DNA from 3 places in the Enterococcus hirae ATCC 9790 genome. Region 1 is predicted to be linked to each of the others. Evidence: predicted binding sites of a transcription regulator. Region 1 holds the regulator's gene; each other region holds the start of a gene.
The links. The regulator LexA, encoded in region 1, represses DNA repair genes until DNA is damaged. The targets are predictions, from matches to a motif close to CNAACANNTGTTNG.
Positions count from the first base shown of each region.

Region 2: a site for LexA is predicted at 1,683-1,696, ahead of recX (recombination regulator RecX). Genes of this name have one in related genera too.
Region 3: a site for LexA is predicted at 1,342-1,355, ahead of EHR_RS02735 (Y-family DNA polymerase). Genes of this name have one in related genera too.

Region 1 is NC_018081.1:2,400,673-2,403,888, reverse strand. It holds gene recJ (single-stranded-DNA-specific exonuclease RecJ) at 1-71, shown strand, start outside; gene EHR_RS11430 (adenine phosphoribosyltransferase) at 102-596, shown strand; gene EHR_RS11425 (hypothetical protein) at 872-1,090, opposite strand; gene lexA (transcriptional repressor LexA) at 1,598-2,221, opposite strand; gene EHR_RS11415 (DUF896 family protein) at 2,370-2,624, shown strand; gene tkt (transketolase) at 2,722-3,216, shown strand, end outside.
Region 2 is NC_018081.1:2,814,326-2,817,541, reverse strand. It holds gene EHR_RS13330 (YcjF family protein) at 1-41, shown strand, start outside; gene rlmD (23S rRNA (uracil(1939)-C(5))-methyltransferase RlmD) at 205-1,602, opposite strand; gene recX (recombination regulator RecX) at 1,710-2,507, shown strand; gene mutY (A/G-specific adenine glycosylase) at 2,500-3,216, shown strand, end outside.
Region 3 is NC_018081.1:542,308-545,523, reverse strand. It holds gene EHR_RS02735 (Y-family DNA polymerase) at 1-1,317, opposite strand, end outside; gene EHR_RS02730 (DUF1858 domain-containing protein) at 1,701-1,934, shown strand; gene EHR_RS02725 (DUF438 domain-containing protein) at 1,931-3,216, shown strand, end outside.

The DNA of each region.
Region 1 (3,216 bases):
AAAAAATCAAAGTAGAGGAATTCTTATTGTTAAGTGATATTCCCTCTATTAAAAAAAGGTTAACAACCTAGGAGGAGACAAATAGTGGATTTAAAAAATATATTGCAAGTATTCCTGATTATCCAGCAAAAGGAATTATTTTTCGTGACATCTCGCCCCTTATGGCTGATGGAGATGCCTACAGAGAAGCAACGAAACAGATCGTAGATTATGCGAAAGAAAAAAGAATCGATATGGTTGTAGGACCAGAAGCGCGAGGATTCATCGTTGGCTGTCCTGTAGCTTACGAATTAGGAGTTGGATTTGCACCTGTACGTAAAAAAGGGAAGTTGCCTCGTGAAACGATCGAAGTAACTTACGGACTGGAATACGGTACAGATACATTGACACTCCATAAAGACGCGATCCAACCTGGACAAAGAGTCTTGATTTGTGATGACTTATTGGCTACAGGGGGAACGATCAAAGCAACGATCGAATTAGTAGAAAAATTGGGCGGTGTCGTTGTTGGCTGTGCTTTCTTGATCGAACTAATGGACTTAGATGGTCGTGAAAAAATCGAAGGATATGATATGATCACCTTGATGGAATATTAAACGATTTTTTGCTTAATAAACATTAAAAATAAATGTAAAAAGAAGTGGGACGTTAATCAGATTTTTTCTGACTAATTGTCCCACTCTCTTTTTTGTCAAGCAATCCCAAGTACGCTTGCTCACTATTTTTAGTTTGTGCAGGTGTATTTGTAAAAGTAGTCAATTGTTTTTTGATGGGGGGGAACAATCGACTACTTTTTTGTGCATGAGCCGTTTTCTGACTCTTACATATGTGTTTTTTTATTTCGTTATTCAGGATTCTTTATGGGTCAAGATCAAGAGTGTCTCGATCGATAATAGGAGTCTGGATAAAAAGTGTCATCATGAATCCGACGCCGTTCAGACTGACGGTATTTCTTTTCATCCCACAACATAAACCATAAAGAAAACAACGGAACAAAGATCAACAATGCTGTACGCATACCAAAATTACCAATAATAATGCCTAAAAATAATACCATTAATACTAAGCCAAGACGTCTCATTGATTTCATGATTTCTCACCTCATTATTTTATGCGAACAAAAGTTCGTATAATTAGTATACGAACTTTTGTTCGTTTTGTAAAGAGGGAAGAACAAAAAAGATCGAAATCTATGTGTGTAATACTCAGAATTTTTTTAAACCAGCACAGGTCATTTGCTTATTTACCGTATTCAAAGCAGTTAGCTGTATTTGATCTAAATCATGCCGCAGATCATGGTAGGTAAATGACGATTGTAGTGGTACCAAATGAAAAAAATCGAAATGGAAATACGACAAAGATCGACAAAAAAGTAGGAGATCGGTGCATTTTATTTAAGGAGTGAGGAAAGCACAAGAGAAAAAACTCAGGCCGTTTATGGACACTTAATCATCGTTTATCCATCTTAATGCCCATTAAAGAACCCGAGACACTTTGCCCCGGGTTTTTCAGTCTTTATTGATAGATATAGCAGTTACTGCAAATAAATGAGTATGCGAGTAAGACCTTCACTTAAGTCTAGTCAAAAAAATCGTCTTTAATAGATATGACTGCGGTAGAGCCCAACGACTCGACCTAAAATAGAGACTTGATCTAAAATGATCGGTTCAAGAAGATCGTTTTCCGGTTGTAAACGAAAATGATTTTTTTCTTTATAGAATCGTTTACAAGTCGCTTCATCTTCGGCGGTCATTGCAATCACGATATCCCCGTTTTGGGCAGTTTCTTGTTTACGGACAATTACATTATCTCCGTCTAAAATTCCTGCATTGATCATACTTTCTCCGCGGATCGTCAACATGAACAAGCTTCCATCTTCAGAAGAAAGGTTAGGAGGGATCGGAAAGAAATCGGACGCATCTTCAACTGCTAAAATCGGTTCACCTGCAGTGACCACACCAAGCACTGGAATCGTGGAAGGTTTTACCCCTATTTTGGCTAATCCTTGTTTTGTTAATTCGATTGCACGTGGTTTCGTAGGGTCACGTTGAATAAATCCTTTTTTTTCCAATCGTGCAAGATGACCGTGAACTGTGGAGGTAGAAGAAAGCTGAACCGCTTCTCCGATCTCCCGAACAGTTGGTGGGTAGCCTTTTTGGGAAACTTGCTCGTGGATATATCGTAAGACTTCGATTTGTCTGGTTTCGGTTTGTCGGGCCACAGAGTACACCTTCTTTCAATTAATAATTAAATAGTACCACATAAAACTACTTCTTTCAAACAAATGTTCGTATTTAAAATATTTTATACTAGTTGTTTTTTTCGTGATTTTTATATAATATGAAGTAGAGTAAAAAGGAGGACTTGCTATGTTATCACCGGAAAAAATTACCCGCATCAACGAACTGGCCCAAAAAAAGAAAACAGAAGGCTTAACAGCTGACGAAGAAAAAGAACAATTGGCGTTAAGAGAAGAGTATCTGTCTGCTTTTCGTTCTGGGATGCGACACCATATCGAAGGGATGAAAATCGTTGATCCAGAAGGTAACGATGTCACTCCAGAAAAATTGAAAGAAATCCAACGTGAAAAAGGCTTACATCGTCGAGGAAATAAGTTTCAGTAATAATTACTAAAAAACATTGCTTTTTCTAGACGTATCTAATAAAATTAGTAAGTAAGAAATAAAGGTAAAAAAACCTAAATTAATAGGAGGGGTTATTTTGTTCGACAAAATCGACCAACTTGGCGTTAACACGATCCGTACATTAAGTATTGAAGCAGTTCAAAAGGCAAATTCTGGACACCCAGGGTTACCAATGGGGGCAGCCCCAATGGCATATGCACTCTGGACGAAACATTTGAAAGTGAACCCAACGACTTCAAAAAATTGGGTTGACCGTGACCGTTTTGTCTTATCCGCAGGACATGGTTCGGCAATGTTATACAGCTTACTACATTTATCAGGTTATCAAGTCACAATCGATGACTTAAAACAATTCCGTCAATGGGATTCAAAAACACCTGGACATCCAGAGGTCAATCATACTGACGGAGTAGAAGCAACAACTGGACCGTTAGGACAAGGAATCGCTATGGCTGTAGGTATGGCAATGGCAGAAGCTCACTTGGCAGCAACATATAACAGAGAAAACTTCAAAGTGGTAGATCACTATACTTATTCTCTTTGTGGCGACGGCGACTTGATGGAAGGCGTT
Region 2 (3,216 bases), 410 kb from region 1:
CCCAGACATTGTTTCGTGCATTAAAAAGTATCAAAAAGTAAATATTTAGTGGATAAATTGAATTAGTAAGAGTTAAAAAAGTGGACAATCATGAACTATTGCATAACAAAAACATCCAAAACACAGAGCTGTGTTTTGGATGTTTTTTATTTACTTAGGTTGAGTTAAGTCAGACGAGCAGAAAAAGTACCGAAAAAAGTTCAGCTAGTTTTTGCTGGTAACACTTGATCTTCTAGTCAATTTTACAACGACTTCACATCGAGCCGTTTGGGGAAACATATCCACTGACTGCAAATATTCCACTTTGAATTTCTTACTTAATTGTCCCAGATCTCGTGCTAAGGTTGAGACGTTGCAGGAAATATATACTAATTTCGTTGGCGGATAGTTGAGGATCGATTGAATCAACTGGGGATCAAGCCCTGTACGAGGGGGATCGACAATGATCCCATCTGGTTCAAATCCTTCTTCAAGCCATTTTGGTAATAATTCTTCAGCAGTTCCAACTTCATAATGGGTATTAGTATACCCTAAACGTTGAGCGTTTTTACGTGCATCATCAATAGCCTGAGGAATCACATCCATTCCACGGATTTCTCTCGCTTGTTTTGCTACACTTAAACCAATCGTTCCCACACCACAGTAAGCATCTACGATCGTTTCATTTGGTTGGATCGCGAGTGCTTTGATTCCTTCATTATAAAGGACTTCTGTTTGTTGCGGATTCAACTGGAAAAAAGCTCGTGGTGAGAGATCAAAAGTAACTTCATTGAGATGTTCTTCAATAGCATCTTTTCCCCAAAGGTGGATTGTTTCATCGCCCATTACGAGAGAAGTTTTAGCAGGTTGAACATTTTGCATGATTGAAACAACCTCTGGCAATTGTTGGTTAATGTCACGGATGATTGCATTTTTTTGTGGAAATTTTTGACTACGAGTAATAAATACAACTTGTAATTCACCCGTTTTTATTCCAACACGTACCATGATCGTCCGAAAAATGCCACTGTTGCTCCGTTCATCATAGATAGGAAGGTCATACTTATTCAATAACTCGACGACCGTATTCATCACTTTCTGTGTCTGTGGTTCTTGAACTAAGCAATCGATTAATGGCACAAGTTCATGGGAATTTGCTTGATATAGCCCAGCTTCGATTTGTTGTGTTTTCTTATTTTTTCTTAATTGGAATTGTGCTTTGTTTCGGTAATGCCATGGTTCTTCCATGCCAATCGTTGGACGTAATTTGTAAGAACGAAAGCCAGCCGGTTTGAATTTTTCTAGCGCTTGCATAAGCAAATCTTTTTTGAAATCAAGTTGCGCCTGATATGCTAAATGTTGAAGCTGACAGCCACCACATTCATAATACACTGGACAAGGCGCCACCACTCGATCCTTGCTTTGCTTTTTGACTTTGATTAACCGAGCTTCCGCATAGCGAGGTGTTGCTTTCGTGATCTTGACAAGAACTTCTTCTTTGGGCAGTGCATAAGGGACAAAGATGATCAAACGTTTGAAATAACCGATCCCTTCACCGTTGATACCCAGTCGTTTGATTTTTAAAGGGATGGTTTGGCCGTTTTTGACAATGGTTTCTGTCATAAGTATCTTCCTTTTTTCTAATAGTGTGGTTTTATTCTAACATATTATTAATAGCGATGGGGATTTTCTATGTTATGATAAGAATATACGTTCGAGGAGGTAACTCAATGATAACAGTTACTAGGATCAGTAAAGGCAAAGGTCCATTTTATCAAGTCGAATTATCTGAAGGAGATTCTTTGAAGGTTTCAGAAGATATCTTGGTGCGTTACCGCTTGTTAAAGGGACAAGAATTAACAGAAGAAACAATTGAGGAAATCAAGAAAAGTAGTGGGTTTGACTTTGGTCTCCAACAAGCGCTCAATTATCTAAGTTATCAATTGCGTTCGGAAAAAGAAATTAGAACTTATTTGAAAGAAAAAGAGATTGAACTAGCTGACCGTAATAAGATCGTGGATCGTTTAAAGGAATTAGATTTGATCAATGACCTCGTCTATGGTGAAAGCTACGTGCGGACAAATGTACGACTAAGTGACAAAGGACCAAAAAAAATAGCTCAGCAATTACAACAAAAGGGTTTGAAACCGGAAATCATCGAGCAGGCACTGTTGCAATATCCAGAAGAAGAACAAATAGCGATAGCATCGCAAACGGCAGAAAAATTATTCAATAAAAATCATGGGAAAAGTCATAAAGAACTTTTTAGAAAAATTCAACAAAACTTGATGACAAAGGGATTCACCCAAGAGGCGATCCAACAAGCCATCGCCCATTTACCACAAGAAACGGATGAAGACGCTGAATATGAAGCATTAGTTTCACAAGGAGACAAGTTATGGCGTAAAAATGAGAGATTTGAACCGAAAAAACGTAATTTAAAAATCAAACAAAGCTTATATCAAAAAGGATTTGATTTAGAAATGATCCAACGATTTATCGTAGAAAAGGAAGAAGCAAGTGAATAAAGAATGGGAAAAATGGACGGAAGAGGAAATCGCACAGTTTCAAACGCAATTTGTTGGCTGGTACGAAAAAGAAAAACGCAATCTACCTTGGCGCTATGATCGTGATCCTTATCGTATCTGGATTTCTGAAATCATGCTTCAACAAACCCGTGTAGATACGGTAATTGCTTATTTTTATCGCTTTATGGAATGGTTTCCGACTATTGAAGCGTTAGCTGCGGCACCAGAAGAAAAACTTTTAAAGGCTTGGGAAGGATTGGGGTATTATTCTCGCGTTCGAAATATCCAAGCTGCTGCCCAACAGATCATGACAGAATTTGATGGACGTATGCCGCAAACACCAGAAGAAATCAGTTCATTGAAAGGGATTGGCCCTTATACTACAGGCGCTATTTCAAGTATTGCTTTTGGTTTGCCAGAACCAGCAATCGACGGGAATGTCATGAGAGTCGTGAGTCGCTTATTTTGTATTGAAGCTGACATCGCCAAAGCTTCTAGTCGGAAAATTTTTGATGAGGCGATGCGTAAGATCATTGATGAAAAGCATCCTGGTGAGTTTAACCAAGCAATGATGGATCTAGGATCGGCCATTTGTACACCTACTTCACCTAATTGTGAATCATGTCCGATCCAATCATTTTGCTTAGCTTACAAAAAAAATGAGCAAACCTCGTTTCCAGTAAAAACAAAGAAAGCCAAACCAAAAGAT
Region 3 (3,216 bases), 970 kb from region 1:
GTGTCCGCCAACGAGTGAACTCCTTGCGATCGCACGGCCACCTTCTAATAAGCTATGGGCATGGACAATTGCACTGAACCCATATTTTTGGCGAATACGATCAACGACAAAATCGATTTTGGCATCGTTGACTTGTTCATCGGGATCTGCAAATAGATTCAATTGCAGACTGTCTGTGTAAATTAGTTTGGAGCAGTTGACACCGACACTGCGAATGTCTTGATGCTGGTAATGTTTACGAAAAAGATTCAATAAAATGAGACTGAGTTCATGACTAGAATTTGTCGGCTCCACTTTTAGTTGTTGATGAAATCCAGTTTTCCCTAGACGATCTCGATAACCTAAAGAGTAGCCCATCCACAAGCTAACAACTTGCGCTTTCGCATGTTCACGCCGCAGACGAGTTCCGACTTGATCAGCCATTTCTTTAAGAACGATTTCAAGTTCTTCACGCCTTGTATAATCACGATTCAAAATTTGACTATTCCCAATACTTTTTGATTTGGGGGTATAGTCTTCTCCTAAAAAACTTCGATCAATTCCCCAAGCATGGGCAAAAAGCTGGGTGCCAATCACTCCGAATTTTTCTTTTAATTGGTAATAATCCGCATGAGCTAAATCATAAACAGAATGAATCCCCAGTCGTTTGAGCCGTTTCGCTGTCTGATGACCAATTCCCCAAAAATCGGTGAGAGAAGGAATACGCCAAACATTGTCTGCTACATCTGCATAGCGCCATTCGGCCATTCGCTCTTTTCCTTTAGAACCGTTATCCAACGCTAACTTAGCTAGTAGTGGGTTATCACCAATCCCAATAGTTGTATGGATTCCTGTTTGTTGGTAGACATCCCGGTAGATGATTTCAGCTAATTCCCAAGCACTTTTGACTTTAAAAAGTTTCAAGCTGTTGGTGACATCAAGAAAGCTTTCATCAACAGAATAGACATGGTGATTCTCTTCATCCACGTACTTTTTATAAATAGCATTTATTTCGGTATTTTTTTTCATGTAGTAAGCCATTCGTGGAGGGACCATATAAAGATCGTCGGGATAGGGAAAGGGTAAATCCCTTGCTCGACTGATATTTGTAATATGATAGGCTTTTTTTGCAGCTGGACTAGCAGCTAAGATCAAGCCACTACCTCGTTCATCGGTTTTCCCTGACGGATAGGACATGACGACGAGTTTGGTTGTTAGAGGATCTAAATGACGTTCGGCACACTCAACAGAAGCATAAAACGACTTACAATCGATGCAAAGAATATCTCTCGAAGGTTCTTTTGTGTAATCAAAGACTGGATTTTGATTTCGAATCATATTCGCCACCTCTTCCTATTGATTAGAACACATGTTCGCGTTTTGTGTCAACGAAAAAACGTGATGGAATGGGTAAAAAAATAATAGAAAAGAAGACATTTGTCTTTTTATCGTTTAGAGAAATAGGTAGTATCTGGAGCAAAATTAGATTGAAAGAAAAAATTGCTAGATGACCTCCTCGTTTAATAAAAAATGTTATTTTATTTTTTGCTGATCAGAAAGTCATTAATAAGTTTTACTCTCAAAAAAAGAATGAGCCTAGGTATACTCATCGTTAGAATGGTAAAAAAGATTTGCTTTGAAATTATCGTGTAAAAGTGCACAAAATCGTTTATAATGAATCCGATCGAATGAGAACGATTCTCAATGAAGGAGGAAGTAAAATGAGAGAAATCGATTTTTCCAAAACATTATTTGAATTAGTTACTGAATATCCAGAAGTCAAACAAATCATGTCAGAGCTAGGATTTAATGCCATCAACCAACCTGGGATGTTGCAAACTGCTGGTCGCTATATGACGATTCCTAAAGGGGCTCAAATGAAAAAAATTCCTTTAGAACAAATTGTTACTGCTTTTGAAACATCAGGATTTATTGTGAAAGGATTGGTAAAATGAAACCCACGAATCAACGACAAGAACGGATTGTTGAAATCCTGTCACTTTTACATAAAGGTGGTTCTTTTGAAGAAGCAAAACGATTGTTCAATGAAGAATTTGAGGGAGTCGATGTTACAGAAATCACTGCTGCGGAAAAAGCATTGATTCAAAGCGGTCTTGATCCGTCAGAAATCCAAAAGTTATGTAATATCCATGCAGCTGTTTTTAAAGGAGCGATCAATGAGATCCATCATTCCAATTATGAACACGCACAACCAGGACACCCGATCCATACCTTAAAGTTAGAAAACCAAGTGTTGCAGTCGTTACTGACGGATGAAATTGACGGGTTATTGGCAAAAATGGCTAAAGGAGATTGGTCACAAAAGGAACGATTGCAACACGCTTTGACTGATTTATTGCAGATCGACAAGCATTATGCACGAAAAGAAACGTTGATCTTTTCTTATATGGAAAAATACGGAATCTCAGCCCCACCTAAAGTGATGTGGGGTGTAGATGATGATATCCGTGAAATGATCAAAGCGCTGAATGCTTATTTAGCTACAGACAAAGCGGCTTATAATCCGCTATCCGAAAAATGGGAAGCAGTAAAAACAGAAGTTGAAGAGATGATTTTTAAGGAAGAGGAGATCATGGTACCCATGACCTTAGATGTGTTTAGCCTTAAAGATTGGGAACAAATCGCTCATGACAGCTTTGATATCGGTTTTGCGTTTATCCCTGAACCACTTCCATGGAAGCCAAGCCAAGAATCACTCGAAAAAGAAAGCGAACGGGAACCAGCTCGTCAATTAGCCATTAAAAAAGCTAAAGAAACGACCGATGGTATTGCTGCTGGTCTTGGGATCGAAGAGTTTACGTCAGAGGCAGTTCAAGACGAAACAGCACCTATGACTGATTTAGTTGTGCAATTTCCGACAGGAGCGTTACAGTTGGAGCAATTAGTTGCCTTGTTTCAAGTGTTGCCTGTGGATTTGACATTTGTTGATCATGAGGATCGGGTTCGTTTCTTCTCAGAAGGAAAGAAACGGGTCTTTCCAAGAACTACTTCTGTCATTGGTCGTGAAGTCGTCAACTGTCATCCACCAAAAAGCATGCATCTTGTCCAACAAATACTTGACGATTTCCGTACAGGAACAAGGGATTCAGCAGAATTTTGGATTGATATGAGAGGACGGAAAATTTATATTCGCTACTTTGCTTTAAAAAATGAGACAGGTGATTATCTTGGGTGCTTAGAAGTCACGCAAGATATTACTGAGATCCAAAAGTTAGA